Regions from separate parts of the Clostridioides sp. LIBA-7678 genome, predicted to be linked through region 2. Evidence: riboswitches for the same ligand, from Rfam matches in the RefSeq annotation. Region 2 holds a riboswitch; each other region holds the start of a gene.
The links. A riboswitch is a leader RNA that binds a small molecule or an ion and turns the genes downstream of it on or off. The one in region 2 is predicted to bind lysine.
Positions count from the first base shown of each region.

Region 1: linked by a shared signal. The riboswitch ahead of ACTG46_RS08995 (Na+/H+ antiporter NhaC family protein) and the one ahead of ACTG46_RS17350 (aspartate-semialdehyde dehydrogenase) in region 2 are both predicted to bind lysine.
Region 3: linked by a shared signal. The riboswitch ahead of ACTG46_RS16710 (YfcC family protein) and the one ahead of ACTG46_RS17350 (aspartate-semialdehyde dehydrogenase) in region 2 are both predicted to bind lysine.

Region 1 covers NZ_CP196987.1:1,852,642-1,860,542, reverse strand. Annotated here, with positions in the region: tRNA gene ACTG46_RS09000 (tRNA-Leu) at 285-365, opposite strand; gene ACTG46_RS08995 (Na+/H+ antiporter NhaC family protein) at 475-2,205, opposite strand; lysine riboswitch at 2,343-2,519, opposite strand; gene lplA (lipoate--protein ligase) at 2,779-3,765, shown strand; SAM riboswitch class I at 3,856-3,961, shown strand; gene ACTG46_RS08985 (MetQ/NlpA family ABC transporter substrate-binding protein) at 4,073-4,870, shown strand; gene ACTG46_RS08980 (TerD family protein) at 4,973-5,572, shown strand; gene ACTG46_RS08975 (GGDEF domain-containing phosphodiesterase) at 5,623-7,497, opposite strand.
Region 2 covers NZ_CP196987.1:3,745,417-3,753,317, forward strand. Annotated here, with positions in the region: gene ACTG46_RS17330 (alpha/beta-type small acid-soluble spore protein) at 1-61, opposite strand, end outside; gene ACTG46_RS17335 (N-acetyldiaminopimelate deacetylase) at 192-1,310, opposite strand; gene ACTG46_RS17340 (L-serine ammonia-lyase) at 1,516-2,709, opposite strand; gene dapA (4-hydroxy-tetrahydrodipicolinate synthase) at 3,032-3,913, shown strand; lysine riboswitch at 3,991-4,164, shown strand; gene ACTG46_RS17350 (aspartate-semialdehyde dehydrogenase) at 4,337-5,338, shown strand; gene dapA (4-hydroxy-tetrahydrodipicolinate synthase) at 5,455-6,342, shown strand; gene dapB (4-hydroxy-tetrahydrodipicolinate reductase) at 6,409-7,158, shown strand; gene dapD (2,3,4,5-tetrahydropyridine-2,6-dicarboxylate N-acetyltransferase) at 7,348-7,901, shown strand, end outside.
Region 3 covers NZ_CP196987.1:3,602,402-3,610,302, reverse strand. Annotated here, with positions in the region: gene ACTG46_RS16740 (beta-glucoside-specific PTS transporter subunit IIABC) at 1-239, shown strand, start outside; gene ACTG46_RS16735 (glycoside hydrolase family 1 protein) at 259-1,701, shown strand; partial or broken gene ACTG46_RS16730 (helix-turn-helix transcriptional regulator) at 2,156-2,338, shown strand; gene ACTG46_RS16725 (AbrB/MazE/SpoVT family DNA-binding domain-containing protein) at 2,366-2,581, shown strand; gene ACTG46_RS16720 (macrolide family glycosyltransferase) at 2,614-3,789, shown strand; gene ACTG46_RS16715 (DUF3139 domain-containing protein) at 4,083-4,484, shown strand; lysine riboswitch at 4,799-4,978, shown strand; gene ACTG46_RS16710 (YfcC family protein) at 5,125-6,516, shown strand; gene ACTG46_RS16705 (M20 family metallopeptidase) at 6,530-7,717, shown strand; gene ACTG46_RS16700 (glycerate kinase) at 7,818-7,901, shown strand, end outside.

The DNA.
Region 1 (7,901 bases), 1.9 Mb from region 2:
TACTATATTATGTTAAAGATATATTTATACATGCAATAGAATCGTTTGCAAATTTATCTTTGTGAAAAATAAGATTTTATCTTATTGACAAATATCTAAGAATTTATATGTAATTGTAATTTTAAACAACAAAAAAAGCACTCAATGTGCTTTTATATTTATTAATAAAATATCCTTAGAAATATATTCATATTATATTCGATTTATCAAAAAATAAAAACGGGATAGCCCACTCCGAAAGCCAGCAATCCCAGTTTTTTTCAGCACAACTAAGTACTGTAGAGTGCGGATGAAGGGAGTCGAACCCCCACGCCAATGGCGCTAGATCCTAAGTCTAGTGCGTCTGCCAATTCCGCCACATCCGCTTATTACTCTTTTATTTTACTATATTTCGCTATTATTTTCAATAACTTTTTAAAATTATCTAAAAACTAACAAAAGAATGATAATAAAAGGTGAAATTTATTTATATCTTTATTCTGCAAGTTCTATCTCTGCTTCATCAACTCTCTTACCAATTATTTGAATACCAACAAATACAGCAGCTATAGCTACTGGTAATACTATATATATTGGCAATCCTAATCCAGCTGGTATATATCCAAATACAATAGTGATTACTGCTGTAAATATAGCATATGGCATTTGAGTATTAACATGGTCTATATGATTACAACCAGCTCCCATTGAAGAAAGTATTGTTGTATCTGAAATCGGAGAACAGTGGTCTCCAAATATTGCACCTGTTAAGACTGCACTTGTACTCACTATTACATAAGACATATCAGGATTTAATGAGTAAGCTAGTGGTATTGCTAGTGGCATAAGTATACCCATTGTTCCATAAGCTGTTCCAGTAGCAAAAGATATTATTGCTCCTAAACCAAATATTAAACTTGGCAATAAGAATGGAGGTAGTGAACCTGATAATAAGTGTATCAAAAATTTAGCTGTACCTAATTCTTTTATTACTGAACTTAATGACCATGCAAGTATTAATATTACACCAGTTATTACTAAACTTTTCATCCCATCTATCCAAACATCAATTGCTTCTGACACTGTAAAAATCTTTTTAACTACAGCCATTATAATAGCAACTAAACTTGCAACAAGTGCAGATTGGAATAATGCTCTAGATGCATCAGATGCACTAAATGCTTCTTTTATTGCTCCAAAAGAATATGGTGAATTTGTAAATAGTTGTATTAGAGCTTTATCTTCACCACCCATTATAGACGTATATCCACTATAATAGAATGATGCCAAAGCAACTATTATTAATGTTCCTATTGGGATTATAGCATTCCACACACTCAATTTCACTCCATTTTTTGGTGCTAAATCATCTAATTCTTCTACACCTTCATCAAGGTCTGTACCAACTTTTCTACTTCTAGATTTTATTTCTGCTTTTTTCATTGGCCCAAATTCTTTTAATAATAATGCTGATATTACAATAAATGCTAATATTAATATATTATAAAATCTAAATGGTATTGTATTTAAAAATATACCAAATGCATCAACATCTACACTTATACTTTCAAAAGCATCATGTATTAAACCAACTTCAAGACCTATCCATGTAGATATTATAGCTAATCCAGCAACTGGTGCTGCTGTAGCATCTATTATAAAGGCTAATTTTTCTCTTGATATTTTCATTTTATCTGCAACAGGTCTCATCATAGGACCTACTATTAATGAATTTGCATAATCATCAAAGAATACCAAAAGACCTAAAAACCATGTTATAATTTGTGTACCTTTCGCTGATTTCGCTCTTTTGGCAAGTGCCTCAGCTATAGCCTTAGCTCCTCCCATCTTTGCAACAAGATTTATAACCCCTCCAATTGCTAGAACTTGTAGTATTATCCCTGCATTCCACGGGTCTGATAACGATACCAAAGCTCTATCCACTAAGTCTAAAAATGCTTGTATGAATGTAGCAAACACATTTATACCACTAGCTTTAATTATAAAACTCCCAGAAAGAATCCCTATAAGTAAAGAAATTATTACGTTTTTAGTTATGAATGCAAGTATTATAGCAACTAATGGTGGTATTAAAGTTAAGATTCCAAATTTTTCTGCATTAGCTAGTGCGATAGTGTCTATATCTTCCTCTGCAAAAACCATTACTGTTGACATTATAAACATAATTGTCGTCAGAAAAATAATATTAATTTTTTTGTTTCTCATATAAATCTCCCTCTCTTTTTTAGTTTTGTGAATTATACAGGGTATTTGATAAAACTAAAAAAGCCTTAAGTGCTAAACACTCAAGGCTTGAAAATTACAATACATCAACAATATTAAAATAAATATAATATAATTCCTTAAATGATAGCTCACCACAAATAAACCTGTGACAGTTGTACATATTTTCTATGTACCCCCAGCAATATAATCTTAAAGCATCAATTATAAAACTTCGGCAATATCTCCTTTCCTAATAAATCTCTGTGCTTAACTCATTATTAGTACTGATAGATTATTGCGCCTCTACCCTTCTATTCACTTTTATTAAGTATATTTTGAGTATATATTATTTATTTAAACTTTGCAAGTTAGTTTTTAAAATTCCTTTTTATTTTTTACATAAAATCCCAAACTTCTCTAATTATGTTTAATATACACTTCTATTAATATAAGATTGTCTTCTTTTTTAAATCTTCTAATTTAAAGGACTTTTTACATTATTGTCGAATTATAAAATTAATTGTACTAAAAATAACAAAAAAATTTTATCAATTATATGGAGGAATTACTTTAATGTTACTAATTTACAATGAAAAGACAAACCCTTACTTCAATTTAGCGATGGAAGAATATCTTCTAAAAAATTTTGACGAAGACTTATTTATTTTATGGAGGAATGAACCTTCTATAATTGTTGGAAAAAATCAAAATACACTTTCTGAAATAAATTTAGAATATATAAAAGAAAATTCTATACCTGTTGTTAGGAGACAATCTGGTGGTGGAGCTGTATTTCATGATTTAGGAAATATAAATTTTACATTCATAGCCTGCAATAATAATAGCTTTAGTGATTTCAGAAGATTCACTCAACCAATAATAGACTTACTTAAGACATTAGATGTAAACGCTGAATTTTCTGGAAGAAATGACCTTCTTATAGATGGTAAGAAGTTTTCTGGAAATGCTCAATACAACTACAAAAATAAGGTGATGCATCATGGTACACTGTTATTTTCATCTGAGATAAATGACCTTTCAAAAGCTCTAAAGGTAAAACCTATAAAATTTGAAGGAAAGGGCATAAAGTCTGTAAAATCTCGTGTAACTAATATAAGTGAACATCTACAATCTAAAATGGATATACTAGAATTTAAGGACGCAATAATGAATTATCTCTCTAAAACTAACACTGATAATACTAATTATTATTTAAGTGATTATGACATAGAACAAATAGAAAAACTTACTAAGTCAAAATATGAAACTTGGGATTGGAACTTTGGTAATTCCCCAAAATATACCCTTTCAAATGAGTTAAAATATTCTGGTGGAAACGTTGAGTTTAATCTAAATGTTGATAAGGGAATAATAACTACTATAAAATTTTTTGGAGACTTTTTTGGAAAACGTGATGTTTCATTTGTGGAAGATAAACTTGCTGGAACGAAACATGAAGAGAATGCTTTAAGGAATGTTTTAGATTCCATTGAAATAAATGATTATTTCTTAGGAGCTGACACTGATATTCTAATTTCTGGAATCTTAGGTGTTAAATAGAAATATTAAAAATTTTAAAATATTTATAAAATTATGTTTACATATGTAAAAAATCATGATAATATTTATAACATAATTAAAAATTGATACTTCTTATCCAGAGTGGTGAAGGGACTGGCCCTATGAAACCCAGCAACCAGTATATTTTTATATACATTGGTGCTAAATCCTGCAGTATTATACTGAAAGATGAGTCTAAATTAGCTTTTAAAGCCTGAGTTTAAACTCAGGCTTATTTTATTTTGCAGTGTGATAAAAGAGGGTATTTTATTTTTAACTAATCAATCATATTCAGGAGGGAATTTATATGAAATTCAAAAAATTATTAAGTTTATTATTATGTCTAGTTTTTACTTTATCTATAGTTGGATGTTCTAAAGGTAACGATGATAAAAAAATTGTTGTTGGCGCTACTTTAGTACCAGGTGGAGAATTATTAGAAGAATTAAAACCACTTATCGAAGAAAAAGGTTATACTTTGGAGGTTAAAAATTTTGATGACTACATACTTCCAAACGAAGCTTTAAATAACGGAGAAATTGATGCAAATCTATTCCAACATGAACCTTATCTAAAAGAAGCTGTTAAAGCTAAAGGATATAAAATAATGGCTGGAAAAAAACTATATGTATGCCCAGCAATCCTTTACTCTTACAAGATAAAATCTATTGATGAATTTAAAAAAGGAGATACAATCGCAATAAGTAACAACCCATCTTCTTGTTCTAAAGACCTTAGATACCTTGAAAGTATCGGACTTTTAACTTTACCTAAAGGTGATGGATTAGTTAGTCCTAAAGATATAATAGAAAATCCAAAAGGCATACAATTTAAAGAATTGGATATCGCTCAGATTCCATCTTCTCTTCCAGATGTAACTGCTGCATTTATAGATACTACATACGCAGTACCTGCTGGCCTTGATGCTAAGAAAAATGGACTTTATACAGCACCTATAAATGATGAGTATGCAAATCTTTTGGCATTTAGAACTGAAGATAAAGATAGTGAAAAAATTAAAGTTCTACAAGATGTTCTTACATCAGATAAAGCAAGAAGTATAATTGAAGAGAAATATAAAGGCATTGTAATTCCTGTTTTCTAGTATATTTAGTATAATTTTAATATTATTATTCTAATCTTGTTGAATATTGACTTGTTAAGTGCTACCATTTAAGTAAATCTATGTTTATGGAGGAAAATTACTATGGCTATAGAATTAAAAAAGGGGCAAAAAATAAACCTTACAAAAAAAGAAAATAGTGATTTAGGTGAAATCTTAGTTAATTTAAATTGGAATCAAAAAATACAAAAAAAAGGTTTTTTTGGCTCTCTAAAAAGCAGTAATATAGATTTAGATTTAGGTTGCTTGTTTGAAATGAAAAATGGTGTAAAAGGTGCTGTACAGGCATTAGGTAATTCTTTTGGTAGTTTAGGACATCCGCCTTTTGCTCAATTAGATGGAGATGACAGAACAGGTAGCAATACACAAGGAGAAAACATAAGAATAAATGGTAATAAAATAAAAGAAATAAAAAGAATACTTATTTATGCTTTTATCTATGAAGGTGTAGCTAATTGGTCTGAGGCTGATGGAATTGTAACAATCAAACAGAAACAGGATTCAGATTTAGTTGTTAAACTTGATGAACATAAAAATGGCTATAATATGTGTTCAATAGCCTTGATAGAAAATGTAAATGATGAGACATTCAGTGTTGAAAAAGTAATTAAATACTTTAAAGGTCATAGAGAAATGGACAATGAGTTCCATTGGGGCTTAAAATGGGTTGCAGGAAGAAAATAAGTGTATTTATAAGGGACTATAAGTAAATTTACTTACAGTCCCTTTTTTCATTAAGTATTTACTTGGTAACTATTATAAACACATTCTTTATCCAGTAGTTCCTCAAATTCTAACATGGGCATTGGTTTATAAAATACATATCCTTGAACTAAATCACATCCAATCTCCTTTAGAAACTCAACTTGCTCCTTATATTCAATACCTTCAGCAACAGTTGTAATATTCAATTCTTTTAGCATATGTATAATATTTTTTATTACTGTTCTTTCTTTTTCTTTGTCTAAACTAGCATTAAAAAACATAGAATCAAGCTTCAAAACATCAAATGGTAAATCTTTTAAGACACCTAAAGATGAGTAACCTTTTCCAAAGTCATCTAGAGAACAAGTGAATCCATTTTCATGTAAATCATGTATAATTTCCAAAAAGTGTTCTTGATTCTCAAAAGCAACACTCTCAGTAAATTCAATTTCTATAGTATTTCGGGGTATATTATATTTCTTTTGTATATTTGAGTAAGTTTCCACAAATTTAGTATTATAGAACTGTATTCTAGAAACATTAACTGATATCTGAACAAATGGTTTATTTTCATCTAATCTCTTTCTAATCCATATACAGACTTCTTCAAAAACATACTTATCTACTAAACCAATAAAAAAATCCTTTTCCAATATTGGAATAAATACTGCAGGAGATATAATCCCTTTATCTGGAGTCATCCAACGTACTAAAGCTTCTGCACAATCTATTTTTTGATTATGTAAATTAACTTTAGGTTGAAAATAAACTATAAATTCTCTATTTTCAATAGCTTCATGTATTCTACTTTTGATTGTATTTTCTTCAATCATTTTTTTACGAATATTTTCATTATAAAAAGCATAATTAGTCCCTGGTTTATTTTTAACAGTTTTTTGTGCAAAGTTTGCCCGATTTATTAAATCATCTATGTTTAGTTTTTCAATCACATCTTCAATACAACAAATTCCACTGACAATAGTGATACTATATTTGTTTTTAATTTCATTTGTAATATTAATTAGTTTATCATCTACAACTCTTTGCCTTATTACTAAATCTGACTTATCTACATAACATCTTAAAGCAATAAATCTATCTGCAATTTCTCTTGCGAATATCTCATATTTTCCAATATCATTCATCATAAGATTAGCATATCTTTTCAGTATCATATCTCCATAATCATATCCAAATATATCATTAACGTATTTAAAATTTTCAAAATCAATATAGAATATAGCAAATTTCTTATCTTTATATTTGTGAATATTTTGATTTGCATCTATCTTAAACTTTTCTATAGTATTTGCTCCTGTTAGCTCATCTTTATATGCAATGTTTTTTAAATCTACATTTAGTTTTTCCAAACTAATTAATTTTCTATTATATTGTATAATCAATATAATCCATGCTAACATACCTATAGTAGATATAATGATTATTAAAGTCATTAGATAATCACTTTTTTCTTTAGAGAAATTTTCTATCTCAAACACTGTACTATTTGCAAGATTAAAAAATTCTTCACTTATATCTAATAAATGATTATTCTCTTCATTCATCCTTACTTTTTCTATTTCAGTGTTTAAATCTTTCCACTTTTTTTCTAGTAAAAATAAGTACTCATTATATTTTTTGCAATCAGCGTCTACCAAACCGTACTTTCCATCCCCTGTAATCAATTCATGTAAAATCCCATCAATATAATCTCTCAACTCATCATTGGGTTTATTGTTCATTTCTAATTTGCTTAAACGCTGACTAGCTCCCCGAACAATGCCAACATAATTAATAAGTTTTCCATAGTCCCCAATATTATGAATCAATTTAATCGAAATGGAACTTATAGAAATTAATAAAATAAATAAGACTAAGATAGTTACCTTCAAAACTCTCTTCATAAAATACCCCTATCCTCTATGTTGTTTTTCATGTGTATAATCATTTTTCAAATAAGATGCATGAAATTCCAATAAAAACTTATATGCAGTTAAGATATAGAAATTTTTATTTTACATAGTTTATTTTTAGCATTATATCCATTTACAAAAACGTTTTTTATATAGAAATTCTTATTTTCAAATATAGTTATCTTACTTTTAGTTGTAAAACATAGCTTAAAACTATATAATTGCGACAACATACATCTATATAGTTCAATTATATTTAAAAATTATTCTTTTTGTCCAGTACAACTTTGTATTTTATTATATTTTGAATAGATTTATATTGTAATTAAGATTATTATTTAAATCATAAAAAATCAGCCACTTAAAGTGGCTGATTAAATAAGTAATAAATAAAA
Region 2 (7,901 bases):
TCAATATTTTAGTATTCTTACCATTAGTTATCTTCTTTTCTCTTTGCATATTTTCTTTCAAAAAAATCACCCCTTCATATTTGTATTTTTGTCAATTAAAAGAAATTTATACAAATATGTAAGGGGTATTTATCAATTCACATCTTTTTAGATTTAAGTATCTCTACTTTTTAATTTTTATAAATTATTTCTTAATCTATAGCTCCTTTATATTTTAATAATTTCGCATAGACATTCAGTGCGTTTACACATATCTTTTCATCAAAATTAAAGTTTATATTATGAAGACCATTTACAAATCCTTTTTCCTCATTTCTTGAACCTAACATAAAAAATAAACCTGGAACTTCTTTTTGATAATAAGAAAAATCTTCTGATATCATAAGTGGCTCTAACTCCACAACACTATCATTTCCAACAGCTGTTACAAATTCTTGATATAAATCCTTGTCATTTTTAACAGCAATATAATCGTCTATGATGTTTATATTAACCTTACAGTTATAAGCCAGTTCAAACCCTCTAGCAAGTTCTCTAACTCTAAGCTTCATCTTCTCATATACTTCTGGGCTGAAGCATCTCATTGTACCTTCCATCTTTATATTTTCAGCTATTATGTTTCTTCTAGCTCCACCTTCAATTCTACCAATAGTCAATACTGCATTGTCTATTGGGCTTATATTTCTTGATACTATAGTTTGAAGTGAACTTACAAAGTTTGAAGCTATAACTATCCCATCAATTCCATTTTGTGGCATAGCACCGTGTCCACTTTTAGACACTATTTCTATATCAATGTCTCCTATTTGAGCCATAAAGTATCCTTCTCTTGTACCAACATAACCTTCTGGCAACTCTGGATATATATGAAGTCCATATATTTCATCAACATTATATTTTCTAAGTACACCTTCATTTATTAAAGCTTTTGCTCCCCCTGGACCTTCTTCTGCTGGTTGGAATATGAATACTATATTATCATTCAGTTGTTCTTTGTTATCATTCAAATATTCAATTAATCCAAGTAATATAGTGGCATGTCCATCATGACCACATAAATGCTTTACACCTTCCTCACTATGAAGCCCATCTATATCTGCTCTAAAAGCTATATCTTTTTTAGGTTTTTTGCCTTCTATTATTCCTACTATACCTGTTTCTAAGTAAACTTCATACTTAATCCCCAATTTATCAAGATAATCTCTTATGTATTTTGAAGTCTTATATTCTTTTCTTCCAATCTCTGCAATTGGATTTAATGCCTTTCTATGTTTATAAAGTTGCTCTTGTAAATATGATGCCTCTCTCATGTAATCTCCTCCAAATTTTAATTTATTAAAAAATATTTCTATATCCCTCATAATTAAAACATTATATAACAAACTATACTAATTAAAAGTAAAAAATTAAATTTAATATAAAAATATTTTGCATTATTAAATAATTCACCATTAATAATAATTCCCCTGTTTCATAAATCAAAACAGGGGAATTATTACTTAAAAATTTTATTTTTTAGCAAGAGAAGAAATGTTTAGCAAGTCCACCCTTAGCAGTTTCTTTATATTTATCCATCATGTCTATACCAGTTTCTTTCATTGTTTCAACAACTTGGTCCAAGGAGACAGAATGTGAGCCATCAGTTAATAATGCATAATTAGCTGCATCATAAGCTCTTTGAGCTGCCATAGCATTTCTTTCTATACATGGAATTTGAACGTATCCATATACAGGGTCACAAGTCATTCCTAGATGATGTTCAAGTGCTATTTCTGCTGCATATTCAATATGGTCTATAGTACCACCTTTTAAGTATGCTACTGCCGCTGCTGCCATAGAACAAGCTGCACCAACCTCACCTTGACACCCTACCTCTGCTCCAGATATTGATGCGTTAGTCTTTATTATATTACCTATTATCCCAGCCACAAGTAGTGCTTCAATTATTTTTTGGTCATCATACTTATAGAAATCTTGCATTGCAAAGAATATTCCTGGGATTACACCAGCAGAACCACAAGTTGGTGCTGTAACTATGATATTACCAGAAGCATTTTGCTCAGAAGCTGCTAGTGCATATGCATATACAAGTGTTGAGAAGTTTTTATCTTTTTGGTATGCATTATAAAACGTACTTGCTCTTCTTTTTAATAATAATTTACCTGGTATTATTTCATCTGTGCTTAATCCATCATCAATAGATTTTCTCATAGCATCTTTTATAGTTTTTATATAATCTTTTATGTCTTCTGGTTCACATTCCAACACAAAATCTACTAAAGTCTTATTATTTTCCTTACACCATTTTACTATCTCATCCATAGTATCTAGATGATATATACTGTTGCTTTTGCTATTTCTTTGACCTTCTTCTGCTATAGTTCCTCCACCTACAGAATATACAGTCCATTCAGCCGTTACATTTCCTTCTTTATCTAAAGCTTCAAACTTCATTCCATTTGGATGAAAATCTTTTATAATATCTTCTTCCCAAACGATTTCAACTTTTTTTGGCGATATCGTTTTTTCAATTATATAGTCAGTTAAGTGACCTTTTCCTGTAGCTGCCAAACTACCATATAATATTGCTCTAAAACTTTCTGCATCTGAATTTTCATTTTTAAATCTTTCTGCTGCTCTTTGTGGTCCCATAGTATGAGAACTTGAAGGCCCACTTCCTATTTTAAAAAGTTCCTTTAAAGTATCCATATTATTCCTCCTAAATTTACGGTATTATTGCTTATTATTAGATTTTACGCACATATTTATTATAACCTAAATATATTAATTATTAGTTATTAAATTCGCATAAAATTTATTTTTTATTTCCATTTTGGTATATTTTATTAAATTAATATGCATATTTTGAGAATAAAACATTTATTTCAAATTTTTCTAATATTAATATAATATAAATATCTTATTTAAACAGTTAAGATATTAACTATACCTATTAAAATTAATTAATTTGTACTATAATTATTATTGTACTTAAAAAATTAAATTTAGATAAAAAAGGAGATTTGATTATATGTTATTTAAAGGTTCTGCTGTTGCTTTAGTTACCCCATTCACAGAGGATAATAATGTCAACTTCGAAAAATTAGGTGAATTAATCGAATACCACATTGAGAATGACACAGATGCACTAGTTGTTTGTGGAACAACAGGTGAGGCAACTACTATGAGTGAATCTGAAATTTTTGCTGTAATAAAATATACAGTTGAAAAAGTTAACAAAAGAATACCTGTCATTGCAGGTACTGGTTCAAACAATACTATGTTGTCTGTTCATATGAGTCAAGAAGCTGAAAAATTAGGAGTTGATGGACTTTTAATAATAACTCCTTACTATAATAAGACTAATGAAAAAGGTCTTAAACTTCACTTTGAAACAATAGCAAATAGCGTTAAGTTACCAATTATTTTATACAATGTACCTGGAAGAACTAAAGTAAATATAAAGCCATCTGTTGTGGCTGAACTTGCTAAAATAGATAATATAGTTGCTGTAAAGGAAGCAAGTGGAGATTTAGCTCAAGTTGCAGAAATAGCTAAATTAGTACCTGAAGACTTTGCTATATACTCCGGTAATGATGACACTATATTACCACTATTATCATTAGGTGGAAGTGGTGTTATCTCTGTGCTTGCTAACATTTGCCCTAAGGAGACACATGACTTAGTAACTAAATTCTTTAAAGGTGATATTGAAGGCTCAAAAAAATTACAACTTGATATGGATGCTTTAATTGCTGCCTTATTTATAGAAGTAAATCCAGTGCCAGTTAAAACTGCCATGAATATTTTAGGTTTTAATGTTGGAGATTTAAGACTTCCTCTAGCTGAAATGGAAGAAATTAATCTTAATGTATTAAAACAAGAATTGACAAATTTTGGATTTAAATTTTAGCAATATTTATATAAATAAGTTGATTTTTTCTTAAATATGTATTATTATTAGAATAATCAAATTTTAATATCCTATTAACCTAGGGTAGAGGTAGCTGTAACTAAGAGTATCCAATAGTAGCTGGCAGGCGTTAATGATTGGAAAAAGGATTTACAGCCGAAGAAAATATTTCTTGCAATTATATTTTCTGGGATTACACATAACATGTGTAATACTGTCACTTATATTATAAGTGATGAGCTACAGGGTTTACTTTGAGTGATAAATTAGACGTACAAAGTATACCTTTGTACGTTTTTTGTATATAATTAAAGTTGTTAATATAATATTAAAGTTTTTGGATATAAAAAAATATTAACATATCTTACTTGTATAACTAAAATCAAATAATGTTTTAATAATTTAAAATTGGGGTGAATTTATATGAAAAAAGTAAACGTAGCGATAGTTGGTGCTACTGGAATGGTAGGTAGAACATTTTTAAAAGTATTAGAAGAAAGAAATTTTCCAATAGAAAATCTATTTTTATTCTCTTCTTCTAAATCAGCTGGTTCTAAAGTAATATTTTGTGGTAAAGAATATATAGTAGAAGAATTAAAGGAAACTTCATTTACTGATAGAGGTATACAAATAGCACTATTCTCTGCTGGAGGAAGTATTAGTGAAAAGTATGCTCCAATAGCAGCATCAAATGGAATCTTAGTAGTGGATAATTCTAGTCACTGGAGAATGGACCCAGATGTTCCTTTAGTAGTTCCTGAAGTAAATCCTGAAGCAATAAAAGAACACAAGGGCATAATAGCTAATCCTAACTGCTCTACTATACAAGCTATGGTTCCTCTTAAGCCACTTGATGATAAGTACAAAATTAAGAGAGTAGTATACTCTACTTACCAAGCTGTATCTGGTTCTGGTGTTAAAGGTGTTGAAGATTTAGAGAAAGGGATGAATGGTAATCCTACTGGATTCTACCCTCACCAAATATCTTACAATTGTCTTCCTCATATAGATTCATTTACTGAAAATGGATATACTAAGGAAGAAATGAAAATGGTAAATGAAACTATGAAAATACTTAATAATTACGACTTAAAAATAACTGCAACTACTGTAAGAGTTCCAGTGAGAAATGGTCATAGTGAATCTATAAACGTTGAATTTAATAATCCATTTGAATTAGAAGACTTAGTAAAAACACTTGAAGAAGCTCCAGGGGTTGTAGTAGTTGATAATCCTGCTAATAATGAATATCCAACTGCTGTAGAATTTGACAATAGAGATGAAGTATTTGTTGGAAGAATAAGAAGAGACTTCAGTGTTGACAATGGTGTAAATCTTTGGGTTGTAGCTGACAATATCAGAAAAGGTGCTGCAACTAATGCAATTCAAATAGCTGAAATGGCTTTATCATACGATTTAGTATAATATACAAACTTGTATAAATATATAATTTTGTAAAATATTAATAATAATATAAAAACAAGCATTAGAAGTAACTGTAATATAAAACACAAAAATAAAAAAGAGGGGATTGATTTTATATGATATTTAAAGGTTCTGCTGTTGCTCTAGTTACACCATTTACAAAGGATAACAAAGTTGATTTTGACAAATTAGGCGAATTGGTTGAATACCAGATAGCTAATGGTACTGATGCTATAGTATCTTGTGGTACTACTGGTGAAGCTAATACTATGACTGATGAAGAACAACTTGCTACTATTAAGTATGTTGTAGAAAAAGTTAATAAAAGAGTTCCTGTTATAGCTGGAAGTGGTTCTAATGATACTATGCACTCAGTTAATCTAAGCCAAGAAGCTGAAAAATTAGGAGTAGATGCTCTATTAATCATAACTCCTTATTACAATAAAGCTAATAAAGCTGGACTTAAACGTCATTTTGAAACAATAGCTAACAGTGTCAAACTTCCAATTATACTTTACAATGTCCCTGGAAGAACTTGTGTAAATATAAGTCCTAGCCTTATAGTTGAACTTGCTAAAATAGATAATATAGTTGCTGTAAAAGAAGCTAGTGGAGACCTAGGACAGGTTGCAGAAATAGCTAGTTTAGTTCCAGATGATTTTGCTATCTACTCTGGTAATGATGATACTATACTTCCTTTATTATCTTTAGGAGGTCAAGGAGTTATATCAGTACTTGCTAATGTTTGCCCTCAAGAAACTCACGATTTAGTAGCCAAATTCTTTGAAGGCGATATAGAAGGTTCTAGAAAATTACAACTTGGTATGGATGCTCTAATAGCAGCTTTATTTATAGAAGTAAATCCTATACCAGTTAAGACTGCAATGAATTTACTAGGATTCAATGTTGGAGATTTAAGATTACCTCTAGCAGAAATGGACCCAGCAAATTTAGAAGTATTAAAGAAAGAATTAGTTAACTTTGGACTAAAAGTTAATGCATAGTAAAAATTGATGCATGGTAAAAAATAGGTTTGGTCAAAAGTTAGCCCTTAATCATAGGAGGAAATTATGTTAAAAGTTATAGCAACTGGTTATGATGGAAAAATGGGTAAGATTTTAGCCGATACTATAAGAGAAGATAGTGAATTAGAATTGGTTTGTGTTGCAGCTAGAGGTATGGATAGTTGTGAAGGTGACCTTAAAATCTACGAAGACATGAGCACTATAGTTGAAGAAGTTGATGTAGTTATAGATTTTTCTCATCACTCTAATTTAGATAATATCTTATCTTATGTTTTAAAGACTAAGACACCGTTAGTAATTGCTACTACTGGATATAATGATGAAGAAATGAACAAAATACATGAAGCGGCTAAAGTTATTCCTGTATTCCAATCATATAATATGTCTCTTGGTGTAAATGTATTAGTGAAATTAGTTAAAGATGCAGCTAAATTATTAGAAGGATTTGATATAGAAATAATAGAAAAACATCACAACAGAAAAGTAGATGCCCCAAGTGGCACAGCTGTTATGATTGCTAACGCTATAAAAGAGGTTTTACCAAATGTTGAAAATAATTATGGTAGATATGGTCGTAGCGCAAAAAGACAACCAAACGAAGTTGGTATTCATGCTATAAGAGGTGGAAATATTGTTGGTGAACATGATGCTCTATTTGCAGGAGATAATGAAGTCCTTACAATAAGCCATCAAGCCCAATCTCGTGGTATCTTTGCAAGTGGTTCTATAGCTGCTGCTAAATACTTAGTTAAACAAAAACCAGGATTTTATAATATGGACAGCATGTTAGGATAATAACAATAATATAATGAGGACACACAGTTTAACTCAAATATATACAATAGATAAATTTATTTGATACTATGCTTATATAATAAAAAATCTGTAAAATAAAATGTAAATAATGAAAAGTAAGTATATACTAAAATTGATAAATAAGTATATAATAAAAGAAATATAATGAAATACAAGGAGAATTAACAAATGGTAAATTTAAACGATGCTTATGAAATAGCAAGATATATAAAAGAAGTTAAAAAGAAAACACCTGTTAAGGTATATGTAAATACTAACTCTTTACATTTCCAATCAACTGATAAATTCAAAGTATTTGGATGCAATGGTTCTTATATATTTATAGGTGACTATGAAGATATAATGGAAGTATTAGATAAACATGGTAAAGATATAATAGATACTCATGTAGAATACGATAGAAGAAATTCTGCTATTCCTCTAAAAAATACTTTAAGTGAACATGCAAGAATTGAGCCAGGTGCAATAATAAGAGACATGGTTACTATAGAAAAAAATGCTGTTGTAATGATGGGAGCTGTTATAAATATAGGAGCTGTTATTGGTGAAGGTTCTATGGTAGATATGAATGCTGTTATTGGAGCTAGAGGTACTCTTGGTAAAAATGTTCATTTAGGTGCTGGAGCTGTTGTTGCTGGTGTTTTAGAGCCACCTTCTGCTACTCCTGTTATAGTTGAAGATGATGTTTTAATAGGAGCTAATGCAGTTATTCTTGAAGGTGT
Region 3 (7,901 bases), 140 kb from region 2:
AAATCTTGATTCATATTGGGATAGATACTGTAAATTTGGATGGAAAATTCTTTGAAAGCCTTGTAACACAAAATCAAAGAGTTAAAAAAGGTGATTCTTTAGCAATATTTGAATCTGATAAGATTATCGAAGAAGGATTTGATTCAACTATAATAATAGTAGTTACAAATACTAGTGATTACTTAGATGTAATTTCATCAAATGATGAATCAGAAGATCTATTAACTGTAATAGTATAAATTTTAGGAGGAGAAATTTATGAATTTTGAAGATACATTTTTCTGGGGAGGAAGTATTGCAGCACATCAATGTGAAGGTGCATGGGATGTTGATAATAAAGGAGCTGCAATTATGGATTTTGTAACTAAAGGCTCTTATGAAACACCAAGAGTAATTACTGATAAAATAGAAGAAGAATTAGATTATCCTTCTCATAATGGAATTGATTTTTATAATAGATATAAAGAAGATATAGCGTTATTTAAAGAAATAGGCTTTAGTGCATTAAGGATATCTATAGACTGGTCAAGAATTTTTCCAAATGGGGATGATGATAATCCTAATGAGTTAGGTCTTAAATATTATGAAGATTTAATAGATACTTTAATAGAAAATAATATAGAACCTATTGTAACACTCTATCATTTTGAGTTACCTATGAATTTAGTACATAAATATGGTTCATGGAATAACAGAAAGCTTATAGATTTATATTTAAAGTATAGTGAGACTATAATGAGAAAGTTTGATAACAAAGTAAAGTACTGGGTTACCTTTAATGAGATGAATCATATTGACCCTCAAACAGAGCACTCTGATATTTTTACTTATATGATAGCAGGGATTAAGTATAGTGAAATGCAAGATAAGGTTCAGATACTGGCAAATGTAGGGTATAATATGACATTAGCAAGTGTAAAGGTTACAAAGTTGGCTAGAGAAATCAATCCAAATAATAAAGTTGGATGTGTGTTTGGATTAAATCCAATTTATCCATATAATTGCAATCCTAGTAATGTATTAAATGCGTTCTTAGATAATGACTGTGACTATTATCAAATTGATGCAATGTGTAATGGAAAGTTTCCTCAATATAAACTAAGAGAATATGAAAAAAATAATATAAATATTGAAGTAACTAATGAAGATAAAGAAGCATTTAAAGAAGGTAGATTAGATTTTATAGGACTTAATTATTATTTTTCAAGTGTGTCTATTCCAAAAGAAAGTTTATCAAGTGATAAATCTTTATTTGGAGGAGTTCAAAATCCATACTTGGAACAAAGTAAGTGGGGATGGGCAATAGACCCTATAGGACTAAGATTTACTTTAAACTATATTTACAGAAAATATCAGTTACCTATCTTAATTACAGAAAATGGATTAGGAGCATATGATAGAGTTGAGGAAGATGGAACTATAAATGATGATTATAGAATTGAGTATCTAAGTAAGCATCTATCACAAATGAAGTCTGCAATTAAAGAGGATAATGTTGAATGTTTTGGATATTTAATGTGGGCACCAATTGACTTAGTCAGTGCAACTACAGGACAGATGAGTAAAAGATATGGATTTATATATGTTGATTTGGATGATGAAGGTAAAGGTAGTTTTAAGAGATGTAAGAAAAAATCATTTGACTGGTATAAAGAGGTCATAAAATCTAATGGAGATAATTTAAGTTCGTTAGATATATAAAATAAAATGTGTATTCTCCTAAAAATAGTGATAGTAAAGTGGTTAATCTAATTACTATAATTGGAGGTACACATTTTTATATATAAAAAGCTTTTTTTGTGATGCATTCTTTAGGGATAAGTTTATATTATATTTTAAATAAGTTTTTCTTTCTGATATCTTTAGGAGTACATTTAAATTTTGCTTTAAAAATTCTGTAAAACAATTTTGTATTAGTAAATCTATGATATTCTAATATATTACAAAAAGTCCCACTTGCACTTTTATAAATAGAAGATGCCATTTTAGATAAATTAAAGATTGTATCTATTAATTATAAATTTTCTTATAATATATTTATTAAAGGGTAAATGTGTACAAGAGAAATGTATATCAATATATACATAAATGTTAAAATTAGTTGATAGAATTTAAATAATAAATTTAGTACGATAAATATAGGAGATATTAAAATATGCTTAATACAAATTTGAAAAGACTAAGAAAAATTCATCAGTATACGCAAGAGGATTTAGCTGAAAAACTTAATATATCTAGACAATCAGTAGCAAAATGGGAAAGTGGAGAATCCACTCCTGATATAGATAGTTGTATTAAACTTGCAAAATTGTACAATGTTAAACTAGATGATTTAGTCAATCATTCAGAAGAAAAAACAGGTATTATAATACCACCTAAAGGAAAATTTTTCTTTGGAGCTGTTATAGTTGGAGAAGGTGGTCAGATTGTTATTCCAAAAGAAGCAAGAGATATATTTAATATAAATACAGGAGATAAATTATTGATACTTGGAGATGAAGAAAGAGGACTAGGAATTGTTCATCAACGTGATTTGGTAAATTTTATAGGTCATATGGGAGTAACAAATAACGAAGAATAATTTTAGAAAAATTATAAAAGGATGGATAAAATATGAGTAAAATAGTTTTTTTCAGCATTCCTGCATATGGTCATACTAATCCAACCATTGAAGTAGTTCGTGAATTAGTAGATAGAGGGAATGAAGTATTGTATTATTCTTTTAATGAATTTAAAGATAAAATTGAAGATACTGGAGCAAAATTTATTAGTTGTGATAAATATCTCCCAGAATTACGTCCTGAAGATGAGAAAAAAATTGGCAAGGATTTCTCTGGGTTAATTGAGATGATAGCAGACACTACAATATCTTTAGATGAAAAAGTATGTAGAGAACTTAAAGTTTTTAATCCAGATTGTATTGTATCAGACTCATTAAGCTTTTGGGGAAAGTTATTTGCACAAAAACTTAATATTCCATATATATGCTCTACAACAACTTTTGCATTTAATAAACATACAGCAAAAATGATGAAGCAAAGTTTTATGGAAGTTGTTCATATGTTTTTGGGGATGAGACGTATTAATAAAAAAATAAAGCTCTTACAAAGAAAAGGATATTATGTAAAAAACTTTGTTTCTATGATTTCTAATGATAATGATACAAATACTATTGTATATACATCAAAAGAATTTCAGCCAATGTCAGAAAATTTTTCCAGTAAATATTCTTTTGTAGGGCCATCAGTATCAAAGTTGATTGTTAAGCCTAAAGATAAAAAGAGAAAACTTATATATATTTCACTTGGTACGATTAATAATAAAAATGTTAATTTTTATGAAAACTGTATAAAAGCATTTAAAGATTGTGATGTTGATATAATTAGGTCTGTTGGTAGAGATACTGACATTAAAAGTTTAGGGAATATACCAAATAACTTTGAAGTTAAAAATAGTGTTGAACAGATTGCTATACTTCAAGAAGCTGATGTGTTTATCACTCATTGTGGTATGAATAGTGTAAATGAAAGTTTATATTATGGGGTACCTATGGTCTTATTTCCACAACATTCAGAGCAGAGAATGGTAGCTAATAGAGTTGCTTATTTAGGTGCAGGACTGATGTTAAAAGAAAATAGGTCAAAAAATATTAAAGATACTGTATTTAAAGTTATGAATGATAATGGATACAAAGAAGAGGCAATTAAACTATCAAAAAGCTTTTATAATGCAGGTGGTTCAAATAAGGCAGCTGATGTAATATTACAGCTTATAAAGTCATATTGCTGAATATATAAATTTAGAAGCTTAATATGATACTTATTATGTTAATTGAAATATTGCAATAGATATTCTAAAACAAATACTTGTGAAATTTTTATAATAATGAAATAAAACTACATGGAAAGTAGGAAATATATATACTACTTAATAAAAATACTGACAGTAGGGCCTTTTAACCTACCAGTTAGGGCATGTATATTGATACTAAATACGATGGATGTTATATTCTAATAGAAAAATATAACATCTTTTTTTAGTGAATTATAATAGTTTTAAATAATAAAAGAAGGGGAATTAGCATGAGAAAATATAGAATTATTTTAGTAGTATTAATTATAGGTATTGTAGGTATAGCAGGAAGTGTTGTATATAATAACTATTTCAAACCATGGAAGGAGGCTGAGATATATATCAATAAATATATGGTAAAGCAAGGTATTTCGGAAGATGATATAAAGAGTATTACAAAAGAAAAAGCAAAGAAAGCAAGCTATAATGGAATACTGTATAGAGTAAATTATAAAGATGATTCACAATATGAATATCAATATTTTTATAGTGATGATTATTATGCCCTATATGTAAATAAAGTTATGTTACAAATTTATAATGTAGAAAACAATAAGCTTCTAAAAAGTAATGAAGAATTAAAAAGTGTTAAGTATCCACCAATTTATCTTAAAAAAGAATTGAATAAATAGTTGAGGATACAATGGAATGATTTCTTATGGTAATCAATTATTAATAAACATCTAATAAAAATATCCAAAGATTCACTTAATAGAGAAAGTATAATTTGTTACATATAAAAACATATATCTTCAGACTTTAAAAAATTAGATATAAAAATATACTACATTCTTTGAATGTATGTGCAGATATAAAGTTTATTGATGTGGAAAATAAAATTTAATTCTAAGTATATTATATTGAAAATATTTACAATCTCGACATATTATGCTACAATTATTTACAATAAATAAAATTTAATAAGCATTACCTCATCTAATAAAAAGATTGAGGTAGAGGTTGCATTTACTAAGATTAGTATTGAAGAGGTTGGAAACCAATGAAGCAATATAAAAGGAGTAAGTGCCGAAGTGCTAGTGTCCAAAGCTAGTGCTGGGACTGTATTTAATAGGTACAGTACTGTCATCAAATTCATCCCGAATTTTGATGGAGAGCTATCTTAGATAAGATAAAGGGAAGATGTAGGTATATTGTATTTAACACATTTAGCTCAACATGTATCCATGTTGAGCTTTTTTACATCTATACAAAATAGGATAGAAAAGGGATGCAATAATAAAATATTTTAATTTAAAAGTGGGGAGAATAAAAATGAGCAGTTTAAAAAAGAAGAGGTTTACTATGCCGCAGACACTTACTATAATATTCTTATTAATAGTAGTAATGGCAGTTCTTACTTGGATAGTACCAAGTGGAAATTTTGAAAGGGTAGATATAGACGGAAGGTCAGTTGTTGTAGCTGGAACTTATGAAAAAGCACCATCAAATCCACAAGGTATTACTGATGTATTTTCAGCTCCTATAAATGGATTTATAGATGCAGCTGAAGTAGTTGGATTTGTTTTAATAGTTGGAGGGGCTTTTGGAATAGTTAATAAAACAGGTGCAATAGAAGCCATTATAGCGCACACTGTAAATAAAATGAAGAAGTTTCAATTTTTAATAATACCTATATCTATGATTTTATTTGGTCTTGGTGGTACAACTTTTGGAATGAGTGAAGAAACATTACCTTTTTATATGATATTTATTCCACTTATGACCAGCATGGGATATGATTCATTAACCGCGGTGGCAACAGTATTTATAGGGGCAACAGCTGGATTTGGAGCGGCGACTACTAATCCTTTCTCTGTAGGAATAGCACAGGCATTGTCACAAATAGCACCAGGTTCTGGAATAGAGTTTAGAGTTGTTATGTTTATAATATATATGGCTATATCTATAGCATTTGTTATGATGTATGCTAATAAAGTAAAAAAAGACCCTAAAAAGTCTTTAGTACATGATATATCACTGAATCAAGAATCAATGGTTAATAGTGATACAAACATAAAAGAATTTACAAAAAGAGAAGCCATTGTAATAGCAATTTTCGTAATAGGTATGGGAATTATGATATTTGGTGTTTTAAAATTAGGATGGTATATAGCTGAAATTGCAATGATATTTACAGCCATAGGTATAATATCTGGAATAGCATCAGGGCTTAAGCAAGATGAAATAGTTAATTCATTTATAAGTGGAGCTGGAGATTTAATGACAGCAGGATTATGTATAGCATTTGCACGTGGAATCGTAATAATAGCAGAAAATGGATTTATAATAGATACAATTTTAAATTCTGCGGCAAATTTATTAAATGGATTACCAAAAACTATATTTATAAACTTAACTTTCTTAATAGAAGGATTAATAGCATTTTTAATACCATCAGCATCAGGGCTTGCATCACTTACAATACCTGTACTTGCACCACTTGGAGACTTAGTAGATGTATCTAGACAAATGATAGTTACAGCTTATCAATTTGGGATAGGTGTAACTAACTTAATAACACCTACATCAGGTGTTTTAATGGGAGCACTAGCAGTAGCTAATATCCCTTGGTCAAAGTGGGTTAGATTCATAGTTCCTCTAATGGTAGTATTAACAATTCTTGTAATGGTATTTTTGACAGTAGGATTATATCTAGGATTCTAATAGGAGGTAAGTTATGATAGAGAGTATAAAGAAAAGAGCTTATGAGATAGAGAATGAACTTGGGAAAGAAATTGAAGAAGTATGCGATTTTATATTCAACAACCCAGAGCTAGGAGATGAAGAATATATATCATCAAAATATTTAGTAGAGAAAATGAAGGAATATGGATTTGATACAACTTATCCATACTGTAATATGGATACTGCTTTTAGAGCAGAGCTAGGAGATAGTGATGGTCCTACTATAGCGTTTTTAGCTGAGTATGATGCACTTCCTGGATATGGAGAAGATAAAGAGCCAGGTCATGCTTGTGGTCATAACTGGATTGCAGCATCTACACTAGGAGCTTGTATAGTATTAAGCAAGTTAAAAGAAAGTTTTAAAGGAAAAATTGTATTAATAGGAACACCAGCTGAAGAAACAACAGGAGGAAAATGTGACTTAGTTAAAGCAGGAGCTTTTGATGATATTGATGTAAGCTATCAGATGCATATAGAAGCTTTTAATAATATAAACTGCAAAGCTTTAGCAATAGATTCATTAGAGTTTAGCTTTGAAGGTGTATCAGCACATGCAGCTAGTCATCCTCATATGGGAGTTAATGCATTGGATGCAGTACAACTTACTTTTGCTGGAATAAATGCTCTAAGACAACATGTAAAATCAGATGTTAGAATACATGGTATAGTTTCAAATGGAGGAGAAGCTCCAAATATAGTTCCAGAAAAAGCTGCTTGTAAGTTTTTTGTAAGAGCTGCTGAAAGAAGTTATTTAGATGAAGTTACTAAAAAAGTTATAAACTGTGCAAAAGGTGCAGAGTTAATGACAGGAGCTAAGCTATCTTATAGATATTTTGAAAATTCTTTTGACAATATAATAAATAATAAAGTACTTCAAAATATAACAAAAAATAATTTGATTGAAGCAGGTATAACAGATATATTAGAGGGAAAAGATGGACCAGTGGGTTCTACAGATATAGGTAATGTAAGTCAAGTTTGCCCTACTATGTATACAGAAATAGCTTTAGATATAAATCCAATGGTATATGTTCACGAAAAAGAATTTCTAAATTATGCAAATTCTGCAGAAGCTTATGATAAACTTCATAAAGCAGTAAAGGCAATGGTGGGTTGTGCATTAGAAATTTATTTAGAAGATGGACTACTTGATGAGATTAAGAAAAATCACATAAATTAATTTAAATTAAAAATAAAACAAAGAGGTATTACTTGAAAATCGGTAATACCTCTTTTATTAATATTATAAAATCGTATATTAAAATAAGGAGTAGATAAATATGAAAATATTAATCTCTATAGATTCCTTTAAGGGGAGTTTATCCTCAATTGAAGCAGCAAATGCAATCAAAAAAGGGATATTA